Regions from separate parts of the Embleya sp. AB8 genome, predicted to be linked through region 3. Evidence: predicted binding sites of a transcription regulator. Region 3 holds the regulator's gene; each other region holds the start of a gene.
The links. Region 3 encodes HrcA, which represses chaperone genes, less so after heat shock. Its sites were predicted from a motif close to TTNGCACTCNGNNNNNCNGAGTGCNAA; they were not measured.
Positions count from the first base shown of each region.

Region 1: groES (co-chaperone GroES) is a predicted target of HrcA. The motif match lies at 2,341-2,367, and genes of this name have one in related genera.
Region 2: groL (chaperonin GroEL) is a predicted target of HrcA. The motif match lies at 2,436-2,462, and genes of this name have one in related genera.

Region 1 is NZ_JBMHHY010000035.1:83,817-88,554, forward strand. Features, by position in the region: gene ABIA38_RS38710 (polysaccharide deacetylase family protein) at 180-1,082, shown strand; gene ABIA38_RS38715 (THUMP-like domain-containing protein) at 1,098-2,276, opposite strand; gene groES (co-chaperone GroES) at 2,508-2,816, shown strand; gene groL (chaperonin GroEL) at 2,952-4,574, shown strand.
Region 2 is NZ_JBMHHY010000036.1:55,174-59,911, forward strand. Features, by position in the region: SAM riboswitch class I at 1-14, shown strand, start outside; gene thrC (threonine synthase) at 31-1,329, shown strand; gene ABIA38_RS39095 (ubiquitin-like small modifier protein 1) at 1,326-1,604, shown strand; gene ABIA38_RS39100 (cold-shock protein) at 2,027-2,230, shown strand; gene groL (chaperonin GroEL) at 2,621-4,249, shown strand; gene ABIA38_RS39110 (Uma2 family endonuclease) at 4,465-4,738, shown strand, end outside.
Region 3 is NZ_JBMHHY010000001.1:110,824-115,561, reverse strand. Features, by position in the region: gene ABIA38_RS00500 (NAD(P)H-dependent flavin oxidoreductase) at 1-351, opposite strand, end outside; gene dnaJ (molecular chaperone DnaJ) at 557-1,684, opposite strand; gene hrcA (heat-inducible transcriptional repressor HrcA) at 1,687-2,703, opposite strand; gene ABIA38_RS00485 (MBL fold metallo-hydrolase) at 2,854-3,609, shown strand; gene ABIA38_RS00480 (DUF3097 domain-containing protein) at 3,639-4,469, shown strand; gene ABIA38_RS00475 (Uma2 family endonuclease) at 4,666-4,738, opposite strand, start outside.

The sequences.
Region 1 (4,738 bases), on a different contig from region 3:
GGCTGATGGCTGCGTGCCGCCGCACGTGCCATTGGCCTTGCCGGGAGTGTGCCCAGCTCATCCGCCGCTCAACAGTCCTTCGACAGTCCCTTGAACAGCCCTTGTCCGGACCGTGACAGGCCGCCGTGCCGCGTAGCGTGGGCGCGAGCGGACGCGGCGAACGAAGGGGCCCGGCGACAGTGGCGGATGGAACGGTACAAAAGCGGCGGGGTGCGGCCGTCGCCTCGGCCTGCGTCGGCTTGGCCGGCATATTGTTGGTCACGCTGACCGGTTGTGGCGGCGGTGGATCGGACGACAAGGTCTCGGACAAGAAGGCGAGTTCGCCCCCCTCCGCAGGCGCGTCGACCGCTCCCGGCAAGGCCGCTCCGGCGGCGAAGCCGGACACCCCGGGCGCGGACGCGGCCACGCCGGCCGCCAAGTGGAACCTCAAGCCGTTCGCACCGCCGCCCGCACCGCCCGCGGTCAAGCCGATCAAGGCGGGCGGGCCCAAGCCGCCGGTGGTGGAGAAGATCCCCACCGAGGAGAAGATCGTGTTCATCACGATCGACGACGGCGCGGAGAAGGACCCCAAGTTCCTGGACATGATGGCGGACCTGCGGATCCCGGTGTCGATGTTCCTCAACGACACCTACGTCCGGCAGGACCCGGAATACTTCCGCAAGCTCCAGGCGCTCGGCGCCACGGTGCAGAACCACACGCTGTCCCACCCGGACCTGAAGACGCTGGCCGCCGACGCGCAGAAGCACCAGATCTGCGGCCAGCAGGACCGGCTCGCCGAGGTCTACGGCAAACGCCCGACCCTGTTCCGCCCGCCCTACGGCAACTGGAACGCCACCACGCAGACCGTGGCCGGCGGCTGCGGCGGGATCGGCGCGATCGTCAAGTGGCAGGAATCGATGCAGATCAACGACATGCAGTACGTCGGTGAGAAGAAGCTGCACCCGGGCGACATCATCCTGTCCCACTTCCGCGGCCCGAGTGATCTCAAGGGCACCACGATGACCGAGATGTTCGGCAACATGCTGCGCAAGATCCAGGCCCAGGGCTTCACCATCGCGCGCCTGGAGGACTACATCGGTTGACCCCGGTCACCCCCGCTACGCCGCCGACACCGGTTGTCCGATCAGCATCGTGGGCGCGCCCGCGACCCGGGTCAGCAGCACCGTGGCGGCGTTCGGGCCGGTGGGGCGGACCCGGCGGCGGACCTCCTCCGGTTCGACCGCCGAGCCGCGCTTCTTGACCGTGAGGTTGCCGACGCCGCGCTCGCGCAGCAGCGCCTTGAGCCGCTTCAGGTTGAACGGCAGTACGTCGGTGATCTCGTACGCACTGGCGAACGCGGTGGCCACCAACGTGTCCGAGGCGAGGTAGGCGATCGTCTCGTCGACCAGGTTGCCGGCCACCAACTCGCCGACCTCGGACACCAGATGGGCCCGGATCACCGCGCCGTCCGGCTCGTAGAGGTAGCGCCGCACCGGACCCACCGGCGCCTGCCGGGCCCGGCCCGAGGTCAGCGCCGCGCCCCCGGGCAGCACGGTGGCGCGCAGGCCGGTCCCGGCGAGCCGGCCCCACCACAACACCGCCTCCTTGACGTCGCCGCGGTCGGAGACCCACTCCGCCTCCATGCCCGGCGGCACGATCTCGTGCGGGATGCCGGGGGCCACCTTGGCCGCGCCGCACGGTACTTCGGCGGCGAGCGCGGTCAGGAACGAGAACGGCGGCGAGTACGCCTCGGGGTCGAACGTGCGGCCCCGGGCGGTGCGCCGGGCCGGGTCGATCAACGCCGCGTCGTAGCCGGACAGGTCCACCTCGGTCACGTCCGCGCACTCGACGGTGAGCAACCCCGCGACGCCCAGCGCCTTTGCGTTGGCCCGGGCCACCGCGCAGGTCAGCGGATCCAGGTCGACCGCGTGTACCGCGATCCCGGCCCGGGCCAACGCGAGTGCGTCGCCGCCGATGCCGCAACACAGGTCCACGGCACGGGCGATGCCGCCGGCCGCGACCAGCCGGGCGGCCCGGTGCTCGGCCACCGACGTGCGGGTGGACTGCTCGAGTCCGTTGGGGGTGAAGTACATCCGCGCCGCGTCCGCGCCGAACTTGGCCCGGCCGCGCTGGCGCAATCGGGACTGGGTGAGCGCGGCGGCGATCAGCTCCGGCGGGTGCTCCCGGCGCAGCCGGGTGGCCAGCGACAGCTCGTCCGCGACGTCGTGCTCGGCGAGCAGGTCGAGCAGCGAACAGCCCTCGTCGGTCAGCAGCGCGGTGAAAGCTTCGATGTGCACGGGCCCATTCTTGCCGAGCGCGCGTGTCCCACCGGTATGAAGAACTCCGTCCGACGCGCTGAATCTGGCACTCTGGTTGACGGAGTGCTAACCGCCACCTAGTGTCTGTGCTGGCACTCTCCCCATGAGTGTGCCAGTGCGAGACGAGCAGGTCCGGCACCCGCGACGACGGATCTGTCCCATCGCCGACAGACATTTTTCCGTGAGATCTCCGAAGGGGGAGGTCGCATCGTGACGACCGCCAACACCAAGGTTGCCATCAAGCCGCTCGAGGACCGCATCGTGGTCCAGACGCTTGAGGCCGAGCAGACCACCGCGTCGGGTCTCGTGATCCCGGACACCGCCAAGGAGAAGCCCCAGGAGGGCGTCGTCCTGGCCGTGGGCCCGGGTCGTTTCGAGGACGGTCAGCGTCTGCCGCTCGACGTGAGCGTCGGTGACACCGTGCTGTACAGCAAGTACGGCGGCACCGAGGTGAAGTACAACGGCGAGGAATACCTCGTTCTCTCGGCTCGCGACGTGCTCGCGATCATCGAGAAGTGACATCGCGCTGACGCGCCGGAACCGGTGACGGTTCGACGACCCCGCCCCGGATCGCCCTGCCCTCGTCGGCCGGTGGACCCGGGGCGGAGTCGGTTGTACGACGTCGACTAGCAACCTTTAAGGACGAAGACCCTCATGGCGAAGATCCTCCAGTTCGACGAGAAGGCCCGACGGTCGCTGGAGCGCGGCGTCAACGCGCTGGCCGACACCGTCAAGGTCACGCTCGGCCCCAAGGGCCGCAACGTGGTGATCGACAAGAAGTTCGGTGCCCCGACCATCACCAACGACGGCGTGACGATCGCCCGTGAGGTGGAGCTCGAGGACCCGTACGAGAACCTCGGCGCGCAGCTGGCCAAGGAAGTCGCGACCAAGACCAACGACATCGCGGGTGACGGCACCACCACCGCCACCGTGCTCGCCCAGGCGCTGGTGCGCGAGGGTCTGCGCAACGTGGCCGCCGGCGCGGCCCCGATGGACCTGAAGAAGGGCATCGACCTCGCCGTCGCCGCGGTGTCCGCGCAGCTGCTCGAGACCGCCCGCGCGATCGACGGCAAGGAGGACATCGCCGCCGTCGCCGCGCTCTCCGCGCAGGACAAGCAGATCGGCGAGCTGATCGCCGAGGCCATGGACAAGGTCGGCAAGGACGGTGTGATCACCGTCGAGGAGTCCCAGACCATGGGTCTGGAGCTGGAGTTCGCCGAGGGCCTCCAGTTCGACAAGGGCTACCTGTCGCCGTACATGGTCACCGACCAGGAGCGGATGGAAGCGGTCCTCGAGGACCCGTACATCCTGATCCACCAGGGCAAGATCTCGGCCATCGCCGAACTGCTCCCGCTGCTCGAGAAGATCATCCAGGCCGGCGCGTCCAAGCCGCTGCTTATCGTCGCCGAGGACGTGGACGGCGAGGCGCTGTCCACCCTGGTGGTGAACAAGATCCGCGGCACGTTCAACGCCGTCGCGGTCAAGGCCCCGGGCTTCGGCGACCGCCGCAAGGCGATGCTGGAGGACATGGCGATCCTGACCGGCGGTCAGGTCATCGCCCCCGAGGTCGGCCTCAAGCTCGACCAGGTCGGCCTGGAGGTGCTCGGCAGCGCCCGGCGCATCACCATCACCAAGGACGCGACCACCCTGGTCGACGGCGCCGGCGACGGCTCCGCGATCCAGGACCGGGTCAAGCAGATCAAGCGCGAGATCGACGCCACCGACTCCGACTGGGACCGCGAGAAGCTCCAGGAGCGCCTCGCGAAGCTGGCCGGCGGCGTGTGCGTGATCCGCGTGGGCGCGGCCACCGAGGTCGAGCTCAAGGAGAAGAAGCACCGGCTCGAGGACGCGGTCTCGGCGACCCGCGCGGCCATCGAGGAGGGCATCGTCGCCGGCGGCGGCACCGCCCTGGTGCACGCGGTCTCCGTGCTCGCCGACAACCTCGGCCAGACCGGCGACATCGCGACCGGCGTCTCGGTCGTGCGTCGCGCCGCGGTCGAGCCGCTGCGCTGGATTGCCGAGAACGCGGGCCTCGAGGGCTACGTGATCGTCAACAAGGTGCAGGAGCTCGGCATCGGGCACGGCTTCAACGCCGCGACCGGCGAGTACGGCAACCTGGTCGACTCGGGTGTCATCGACCCGGTCAAGGTGACCCGTTCCGCGCTGCAGAACGCCGCGTCGATCGCGTCGCTCCTGCTCACCACGGAGACCCTGGTCGTCGAGAAGCCGGCCGAGGAAGAGCCCGCCGCGCACGGCGGCCACGGCCACTCGCACTAGTTCCGGTAGTTACATCCCGTTCCACCCGCTGCACCCTCGACGGGCCCGACCGCTTCCCGCGGTCGGGCCCGTCGGCCTTTCTCGTCCCGGCCGGATCTGCGAGAGTGCCCGCAGCCGGATTCCTGACGGACCGTCAGGAATCCGGCTGCGGGCGACTGCCGTCG
Region 2 (4,738 bases), on a different contig from region 3:
GGTAAAGATGAGGACAGAGAGGCCCTCGCCATGGCGCCAGCCCAGACAGACACCGCCACCATCACCACCGGCCGCGGCACCGATGCCACCCCCACGCCCGCGTTCGGTCCGGCCGTCGCGCTCTCGTGTCGCGAGTGTGGCGAACGCACCGCGCTGGGCCCGAAGTACGCCTGCGCGTCGTGTTTCGGCCCGCTCGAGGTCGCCTACGAATTCGGCACCGTCACCCGCGAGCGGATCGAGGCCGGGCCGCAGAACATCTGGCGTTACGCACCACTCCTGCCGGTCGCCGCCGACGTCGCGTCGCGGCCCAATCTCAACCCCGGCTGCACCAAGCTGGTCCGGGCCGAGAACCTGGGCCGCGCGCTGGGCATCCGGAATCTGCACGTCAAGGACGACTCGGGCAACCCGACGCACTCCTTCAAGGACCGCGTGGTGGCGATCGCCGTCGAGGCCGCGCGCACCTTCGGCTTCACCACGTTGTCCTGCTCCTCCACCGGCAACCTGGCCGGCGCGGTGGGTGCCGCCGCCGCCCGGGCGGGCCTGCGCAGTTGTGTGTTCATCCCGGCCGATCTGGAGGCCGGCAAGGTCGTCACGGCGGCCGTGTACGGCGGCGAGCTGGTCGCCATCGAAGGCACCTACGACGAGGTCAACCGGTTCTGCTCGGAGCTGATCGGCGACCCGGCGGGCGAGGACTGGGGTTTCGTCAACGTCAACCTGCGGCCGTACTACGGCGAGGGATCCAAGACGCTGGCCTACGAGATCGCCGAGCAGCTCGGCTGGAAACTGCCGGAGCAGATCGTCATTCCGATCGCGTCCGGATCGCAGCTGACCAAGATCGACAAGGGCTTTCGCGAGCTGATCGCGCTCGGCCTGGTCGAGGACGCGCCCTACAAGATCTTCGGCGCGCAGGCGACCGGCTGCTCTCCGGTGGCCGCCGCATGGAAGGCCGGGCACGACGTGATCCGTCCGGTGCGCCCGGACACGATCGCCAAGTCGCTGGCGATCGGCAACCCCGCCGACGGTCCCTACGTGCTGGACGTGTGCAAGCGCACCGGCGGCGCGGTGGAGGACGTGACCGACGCCGAGGTGATCGAGGCAATGAAGCTGCTCGCGCGTACCGAGGGCATCTTCGGCGAGACCGCGGGCGGGGTGACGGTCGGCTGCCTGCAGAAGTTGCTCGCGTCCGGGGCACTGGATCCGGACGCCGAGACGGTCGTGCTCAACACGGGCGACGGCCTCAAGACGTTGGACGCGGTCACGCCGACCACCGGCCCGACCGCGACCATTCGACCCACTCTGGAATCCTTCCGAAAGGCCGGCCTGGCATGAGCGTCTCCGTTCGCATCCCGACGATCCTGCGCACCTACACGGGTGGGGCGGCCGAGGTGTCCGTCGAGGGCGGCACCCTCGCCGAGGTCCTGGACGCGCTGGAAAAGGACCACACCGGAATTCGCGCACGCATCCTCGACGACGAGGGCAAGCTGCGTCGCTTTGTGAATCTCTACGTCGACGACGAGGACGTGCGCTTCGCCGACGGACTCGCCACCGCCATCCCGGAGAAGGGCACCGTTTCGATCATCCCGGCAGTCGCCGGCGGTTGCTGACGCGATAGCCCGACCGTCTTGATCTTCAACGCGTCGGGTACGAAACGGAACCGAGAAATCCGCCGCCGGAGCACCGCGCGGCGGATTTCTTCGTTCCCCCCGGCGCTTGTGTGTGACACGCGTTTAACCGGGTCCATTTCCGCGCTTTGGCGGCAGCGCGTCGGTAAACCCGTGGTCGGGATCACATCCGTTATGCGTGGAAGGTCGCTTTGTTGATGAATTGAAATACGGCCTTTCGGTCGGTTCGCGAATAATGCGAGCTTTATTCGCTCGGGAATTCTCGTCCGATTGACCTGTTGCTCCGGGCATCCGTCCGGATACATTCAGCCGCGGTCGTAGCGGAAGGCCGGGTCCTTCTGGATACGAACCCGGAGCTGCGGCGTGCAGTATCCGTGAAAGGGCCAGTAACAGGGGAGTTAGGAATGGCTCAGGGCGCCGTCAAGTGGTTCAACGCGGAGAAGGGGTACGGCTTCATCGCGGTCGACGGTGGTGCGGACGTTTTCGTCCACTACAGCGCGATCCAGATGGACGGGTACCGGACGCTCGAGGAGGGGCAGCGAGTCGAGTTCGAGATCTCGCAGGGGCAGAAGGGGCCGCAGGCCGACATGGTCCGCGTCACCGCCTGAGCCTCTGAACCAGGGGGCGATCCGCTCCTCTGCCCGAAACGGTCCACACCACGGACTGCACGACACACGCACACGCACATGTTCGATGACCGGGGCCCGGCCTTCCCGCGACGCGGGGGTCGGGCCCCGGTCGTTGTGCGTCCGGACGTGTTCTCGTGCGACACGCGCGGGTGTGTGCGCGGGCGGGTCGGGACCGGCCGTTGCGCTTGCACTCGGCATGGTCGAGTGCTAATCATTGGCGTTAGCACTCTGGATGTGAGAGTGACAGAAACGGACCGGGCCGGTGAGGCTCGGCACCCGTGAGGGAGGGATCCTCGCGGTGGTCGGGTCGTCCGTCGCGGGCGCCAGTGCGGTCCGGCACTCACCCCCGTTCTGGGAGGACTTCACCACATGGCCAAGATCATCGCGTTCAACGAGGAAGCGCGCCGCGGCCTCGAGCGCGGGATGAACCAGCTCGCCGACGCCGTCAAGGTCACGCTGGGCCCCAAGGGCCGCAACGTCGTGCTCGAGAAGAAGTGGGGTGCGCCCACCATCACCAACGATGGTGTGAGCATCGCCAAGGAGATCGAGCTCGAGGACCCGTACGAGAAGATCGGTGCCGAGCTGGTCAAGGAGGTCGCGAAGAAGACGGACGACGTCGCCGGTGACGGTACGACGACCGCGACCGTCCTCGCCCAGGCGCTCGTTCGCGAGGGCCTGCGCAACGTGGCCGCCGGCGCGAACCCGATGGCCCTGAAGCGCGGCATCGAGAAGGCCGTCGAGGCCGTCTCCGAGCAGCTGCTCGCGCTCGCGAAGGACGTCGAGACGAAGGAGCAGATCGCCTCCACCGCCTCGATCTCCGCCGCCGACCCGCTGATCGGCGAGATGATCGCCGAGGCCATGGACAAGGTCGGCAAGGAAGGTGTCATCACCGTCGAGGAGAGCAACACCTTCGGTCTCGAGCTCGAGCTCACCGAGGGCATGCGCTTCGACAAGGGCTACATCTCGCCCTACTTCGCGACCGACATGGAGCGCATGGAGGCCGTCCTCGAAGACGCCTACGTGCTCATCGTCAACTCGAAGATCACCTCGGTGAAGGACCTCCTCCCGCTCCTGGAGAAGGTCATGCAGTCGGGCAAGCCGCTGATGATCATCTCCGAGGACGTCGAGGGCGAGGCCCTGGCCACGCTCGTCGTCAACAAGATCCGCGGCACCTTCAAGTCCGTCGCGGTCAAGGCGCCGGGCTTCGGCGACCGTCGCAAGGCCATGCTCGGCGACATCGCCATCCTCACCGGTGGCCAGGTCATCTCCGAGGAGGTCGGCCTCAAGCTCGACACCGCGGGTCTCGAACTCCTCGGCCGCGCCCGCAAGGTCGTCGTCACCAAGGACGAGACCACGATCGTGGACGGCGCCGGCGACTCGGACCAGGTCGCGGGTCGGGTCAACCAGATCCGCGCCGAGATCGAGAACTCCGACTCGGACTACGACCGCGAGAAGCTCCAGGAGCGCCTCGCGAAGCTGGCCGGCGGCGTGGCCGTGATCAAGGCCGGTGCCGCGACCGAGGTCGAGCTCAAGGAGCGCAAGCACCGCATCGAGGACGCGGTGCGCAACGCGAAGGCGGCCGTCGAGGAGGGCATCGTCGCCGGTGGTGGCGTGGCCCTGCTCCAGGCGTCCACCATCGCGTTCGACAAGCTCGAGCTGGACGGCGACGAGGCGACCGGCGCGAACATCGTGCGCCTGGCCGTCGAGGCCCCGCTGAAGCAGATCGCGGTCAACGCCGGCCTCGAGGGCGGCGTGGTTGTGGAGAAGGTGCGCAACCTGACCCCGGGTCACGGCCTCAACGCCGCGACCGGCGAGTACGTGGACCTCATCGCCGAGGGCATCATCGACCCGGCGAAGGTCACCCGTTCCGCGCTGCAGAACGCCGCGTCGATCGCCGCGCTGTTCCTGACCACCGAGGCCGTCATCGCCGACAAGCCGGAGAAGAACGCGGCCCCGGCCGGCGGCGGCGCCCCGGACATGGGCGGCATGGACTTCTGATCCCCCGAGGATCGGCAGACCTGACGCACCACGGTCGGTTGCTTGCCTGACGACAGAGGCGGTCCCCTTCGGGGGGCCGCCTCTGTCGCGTTCCCGAGTTGTTCGAGGCGTGTTCGCTCGTTCGAGTGGCGCGGCCCGATTACCCTGAACAGGTCCCCGAGCGGCGTCAGTATCGCTCTTGTACAGCGTGGATCGAGGTGGGCGAGGTGAAGGACATGACCGCACCCGTGATCGAGACGGGCACCCACTGGCTCCAGATGGTCGCCATGTGGCAAGAGCTGGACGTGCCCGAAGGTTGGCGCGTCGAGGTAGACGGGGAGAACATCACGGTGTCGCCGCCGCCCGTGCACAGGCACGAATTGATTGTCGATGAGATCTCCGCATTGTTGCGGCAAGCCGCCCCGAAAGGCTGCGGAGCTTTCACGAATCTCGGTGTGGAGATCGTTCCACTCGGTCGACTCTACATCCCGGACCTGGCAATCATTCCTC
Region 3 (4,738 bases):
GTCCCAGTCGTCGCGTTCCGAGCCGGGCGCGGGCGTACCCACGGTGCCGCCGTAGCGCGCGGCGGCCCGGGCCAGCGAGCCCGCGTAGCGCCGGGTCGCGTCGGCCTCGGCCGGGGTGGGCGCCGGATGCGGCATGAACGCGTTGACCCCGAACGGCGCGTCGCCGATCAGCGCGCGCAACTCGTCGATCTCGGCGCCCATCGCCTGCGCCGAGCGATAACCGGCGGCCAGAAAGCCGAGCCCGCCCGCACGGGTGACCGCCGCCGCGAGGGCGGGACCGGCCGCGCCGGCCATGGGGGCCTGGATGATCGGCAGTTCGCTCAGCCGGGTGGGGTCGGTGGTGGTCGGCATCATGCTCCCCGTTCGCTCGGTCGCCTCGGTTCGCTCACCGGACCAAGCCTAGGCCGTGCGCTCGGGCCTGCGCCGGACCGGCCCGCGGCGTCCGGTGCGGGACGTCGCGGACGCGGGCGGGAGCCGACGGCCCCGGCCGCGGCCGATTCGCCCCCGAACGCCGGACAGGCCGAAATCAGCCCGTCCGGCGCTCGGGGACATCGGCTCAACGTCCGTTGAACGCGTCCTTCAACCGGGAGAACAGCCCCTGCTGGCCCGGCGTGAACTGGCCCGAGGGCCGTTCCTCGCCGCGCAGCTTGGCCAGCCGGCGCAGCAGTTCCTCCTGCTCGGGGTCGAGCTTGTTCGGCGTCTGGACCTCGACATGCACGACCAGGTCGCCGCGCCCGCCGCCGCGCAGGTGGGTGATGCCCCGCCCGTGCAGCGGGATCGACTGGCCCGACTGGGTGCCGGGGCGGATGTCGATCTCCTCGGTGCCGTCCAGCGTCTGCAACGGCACCTTGGTGCCGAGCGACGCGGCCGTCATCGGGATGGTGACCGTGCAGTGCAGGTCGTCGCCGCGCCGCTGGAACGTGGTGTGCGGGACCTCGACGATCTCCACGTAGAGATCGCCGGCCGGGCCACCACCGGGGCCGACCTCGCCCTCGCCCGCGAGCTGGATCCGGGTGCCGCTGTCCACGCCCGCCGGGATCTTGACGGTGAGCGTGCGCCGGGCCCGGATCCGGCCCTCGCCCGCACACTCCGGGCACGGGTGCGGGACCACGGTGCCGAAGCCCTGACATTGCGGACACGGCCGCGACGTCATGACCTGGCCCAGGAACGACTTGGTCACCTGGCTGACCTCGCCGCGCCCGCGACACATGTCGCAGGTCTGCGCCGAGGTACCCGGGGCCGCGCCCTCGCCGTTGCACGTGTTGCACGTGACGGCGGTGTCCACCTGGATCTCCCGGGTGGTGCCGAACGCGGCCTCCTCGAGGGTGATCTCGATCCGGATCATCGCGTCCTGGCCGCGCCGGGTGCGCGAGCGCGGGCCGCGCTGACTGGCCTGGCCGAAGAACGCGTCCATGATGTCGCTGAACCCGAAACCGGCCTGGCCGAAGCCGCCACCGCCGCCCCCGGAGGACAGCGGATCGCCGCCGAGGTCGTACATCTGGCGCTTCTGCGGGTCCGAGAGGACCTCGTAGGCGTTGTTGATCTCCTTGAACCGGTCCTGCGTCTTCGGGTCCGGATTGACGTCCGGGTGCAGCTCCCGAGCGAGCCGGCGGAAGGCCTTCTTGATTTCCTCCGGGGTGGCGTCGCGCCGTACCCCGAGGACCTCGTAGTAATCGGTAGCCAACTCTACGACTCCGCGAGGATCTGTCCGACGTACCGTGCCACGGCGCGCACCGCTCCCATCGTTCCGGGGTAGTCCATTCGGGTCGGCCCGAGCACCCCGAGCTTCGCCAGCGTTTCCTGCCCACTGCCGTATCCGACGGCGACCACCGAGGTCGCGGCCAGTCCTTCGTGCATGTTCTCGTGTCCGATCCGCACGACCATGCCCGGGTCGGTCGCCTCGCCCAACAGGCGCAGCAGCACGACGTGTTCCTCGAGTGCTTCGAGGACCGGGCGGATGGTGTTCGGGAAGTCCATGCCGAAGCGGGTCAGGTTGGCCGTCCCGGCCAGGACGACCTTTTCTTCCTTGTGTTCGACCAGGGTGTCGAGCAGGGTGGCCAGGATGCCCGCCACGATCGGCCGTTCCTCGGCGGTGAACGGCTCGGCGAGATCCTGGACCAGCAACGGCACATCGGCGAACCGCTTGCCGGTGATCCGGCTGTTCAACCGGGCCCGCACGTCGGCGAGCAGGTTCTCGCCGACCGGTCCCGGGGTGTCCATCACCCGCTGCTCGACCCGGCCGGTGCTGGTGATCAGCACGAGCATGACCCGGGTCGGCGCGAGGGTGAGCAACTCGACGTGCCGGATCGTCGAGCGGGTCAGCGAGGGGTATTGCACGACGGCGACCTGATGGGTCAGCTGCGCGAGCAGCCGAACCGTGCGGCCCACCACGTCGTCCAGGTCCACCGCGCCGGCCAGGAAGGTCTGGATCGCCCGGCGCTCGGCGCCGGACAGCGGCTTGACGCCGGCGAGCCGGTCGACGAACAACCGGTAGCCCTTGTCGGTGGGCACCCGACCCGCGCTGGTGTGGGGCTGCGTGATGTAGCCCTCCTCCTCCAGCGCGGCCATGTCGTTGCGAATGGTGGCCGGGGAGACGCCGAGGTTGTGTCGGTCCGCGAGCGCCTTGGAGCCGACCGGCTCCTGGGTCGCCACATAGTCCTGCACGATGGCGCGCAGCACGTCCTGCTTACGATCGTCGAGCATGGTGCGCACCTCCCTGACCCGTTGTTCCACCCGTTGCCGTGTCCCGTAGGCGGCGGTTCGTCCTGCTGGTTGGCACTCCGTCCCGCCGAGTGCCAGTGTACGGGTCACCCGATCCGGACCGTACCCCTGCGTCCGTGCCAAGGTTGACGCATGCTACGCGCCGAACAGCCGAAACACGCCACCTGGGAGCCGATCGGACCGGGGGTGCTGCGCCGCCGGCTACCCGGCCTGGAACTGAATGTGGCGGTCGTCACGGGTCGCGACGGGATCCTGCTCGTGGACACCGGTTCGCACGACCGGGAGGCCGCCGAGCTGCTGTCCTCGCTGGCTCGCGAGCTGCCCGCGCACGGATTGCCGGACCGGGTGGTGGCGGTGGTGAACACGCACGGCCACTTCGACCACTGCTACGGCAACGACGAGGTGCTGCGCACCTTCCCCGACGCCGAGGTGTGGGGCCACGCGGAGCTGCCCGGGTATCTGGCGCGCCGCGCGGACGCCGGTCGGGCGAGCGGCATCGCGTACGGCTTCGATCCGGAGCTGATGAACGCCGCGCGGATCGTGCCGCCGACCCGTCTGGTGTCCACCGGGGATCCGGTGACGGTGGATCTGGGCGGGCGCGAGGTGGTGCTCTACGCGCCGGGGCGCGGGCACACCGACCACGACCTGATCGTGCACGTCCCGGACTGTGGCGTGCTGATCGCCGGCGACCTGGTGGAGGAGAGCGGGCCGCCGGTGTTCGGCTCTGATGCGTTCGCCGCCGAGTGGAGCGATTCGCTGGCCCGGGTGCGCGCGCTCGACGCGAGTGTCTGGCTGCCCGGACACGGCGCGGTGGTGGACGAGGAGTTCGTGGTCCGGCAGAACCGCCTGCTGGCCGAGGTGGCCGCCGGGCGCGTCGTACCGGACTGACGCACCGTCACCCGGCTAGCGTCACCCTTATGCGCAGCTATGGACCCGAGTCGCTGATCCCGGGATGGAAGCAGGACAAGCCCGTCCCGGAGGTCGCGGCCGAACGCGATCTGGTCGTCGAGGAGGCGTCCACCGGCTTTTGTGGCGCGGTGGTCCGGGTGGAGAAGACCCCCGAGGGGTTCACCGTCACGCTGGAGGACCGGCATCGGCGGTTGCGGGTCTTCCCGATGGATCCGCGCGGCTTCCTGATCGACGGCGAGGTGGTCACCCTGGTCCGCCCGTCGGCCGCCGCGCCCACCCGCCCACCGGCGCACACCGCGTCCGGTTCGGTGGCCGTGCGGGGCGCCCGGGCCCGGGTCGCCCGGGCCGGCCGGATCTACGTCGAGGGCCGGCACGACGCCGAGTTGGTCGAGCGGGTCTGGGGCGACGACCTGCGGATCGAGGGCGTGGTCGTGGAGTACCTGGAGGGCATCGACGATCTCCCGGCGGTGGTGCGCGAGTTCGCACCGGGGCCGGGTCGTCGGCTGGGCGTGTTGGTGGACCACCTGGTGCCGGGCTCGAAGGAGAGCCGGATCGCGGCGCGGGTGACGGGCGATCAGGTACTGGTGGTGGGACACCCCTATATCGACGTCTGGCAGGCGGTCCGGCCGGCGTCGGTGGGCATCGCGGCGTGGCCGGACGTACCGCGCGGGGTGCCGTGGAAGGAGGGGGTGTGCGCGGCCCTCGGCTGGCCGGTGGACCCACCCCTGGCCTGGCGGCGGATCCTCGCGGCGGTGAATTCGTACCGCGACCTGGAGCCCGCGCTGCTGGGCAGGGTGGAGGAACTGATCGATTTCGTGACCGCGACGCCCGACGTGTGACCCTGCGCGGGCGTCGTGTGCGGAAGTGGCCGGATCGTGCGGTGCGGCTGATGCCGTCACCCTCCCGGGCCACGACGACCAAGGCGCCCGCCGCCTGGCCTTCTCGGCGGACGGCACCCTCTTGGCCACGGGCGGCGACTTCGGCCGGGTGTTCGTCCGGCGGCTGTGAACCCCCGACCCAATGCGTCGCCACGCGTCAAACGAACCTGGTGGTCTCCAACGTCATCGAGAAAGGCGCCGGCAGCTCGATCTCCTTGCCGAACGGGCCG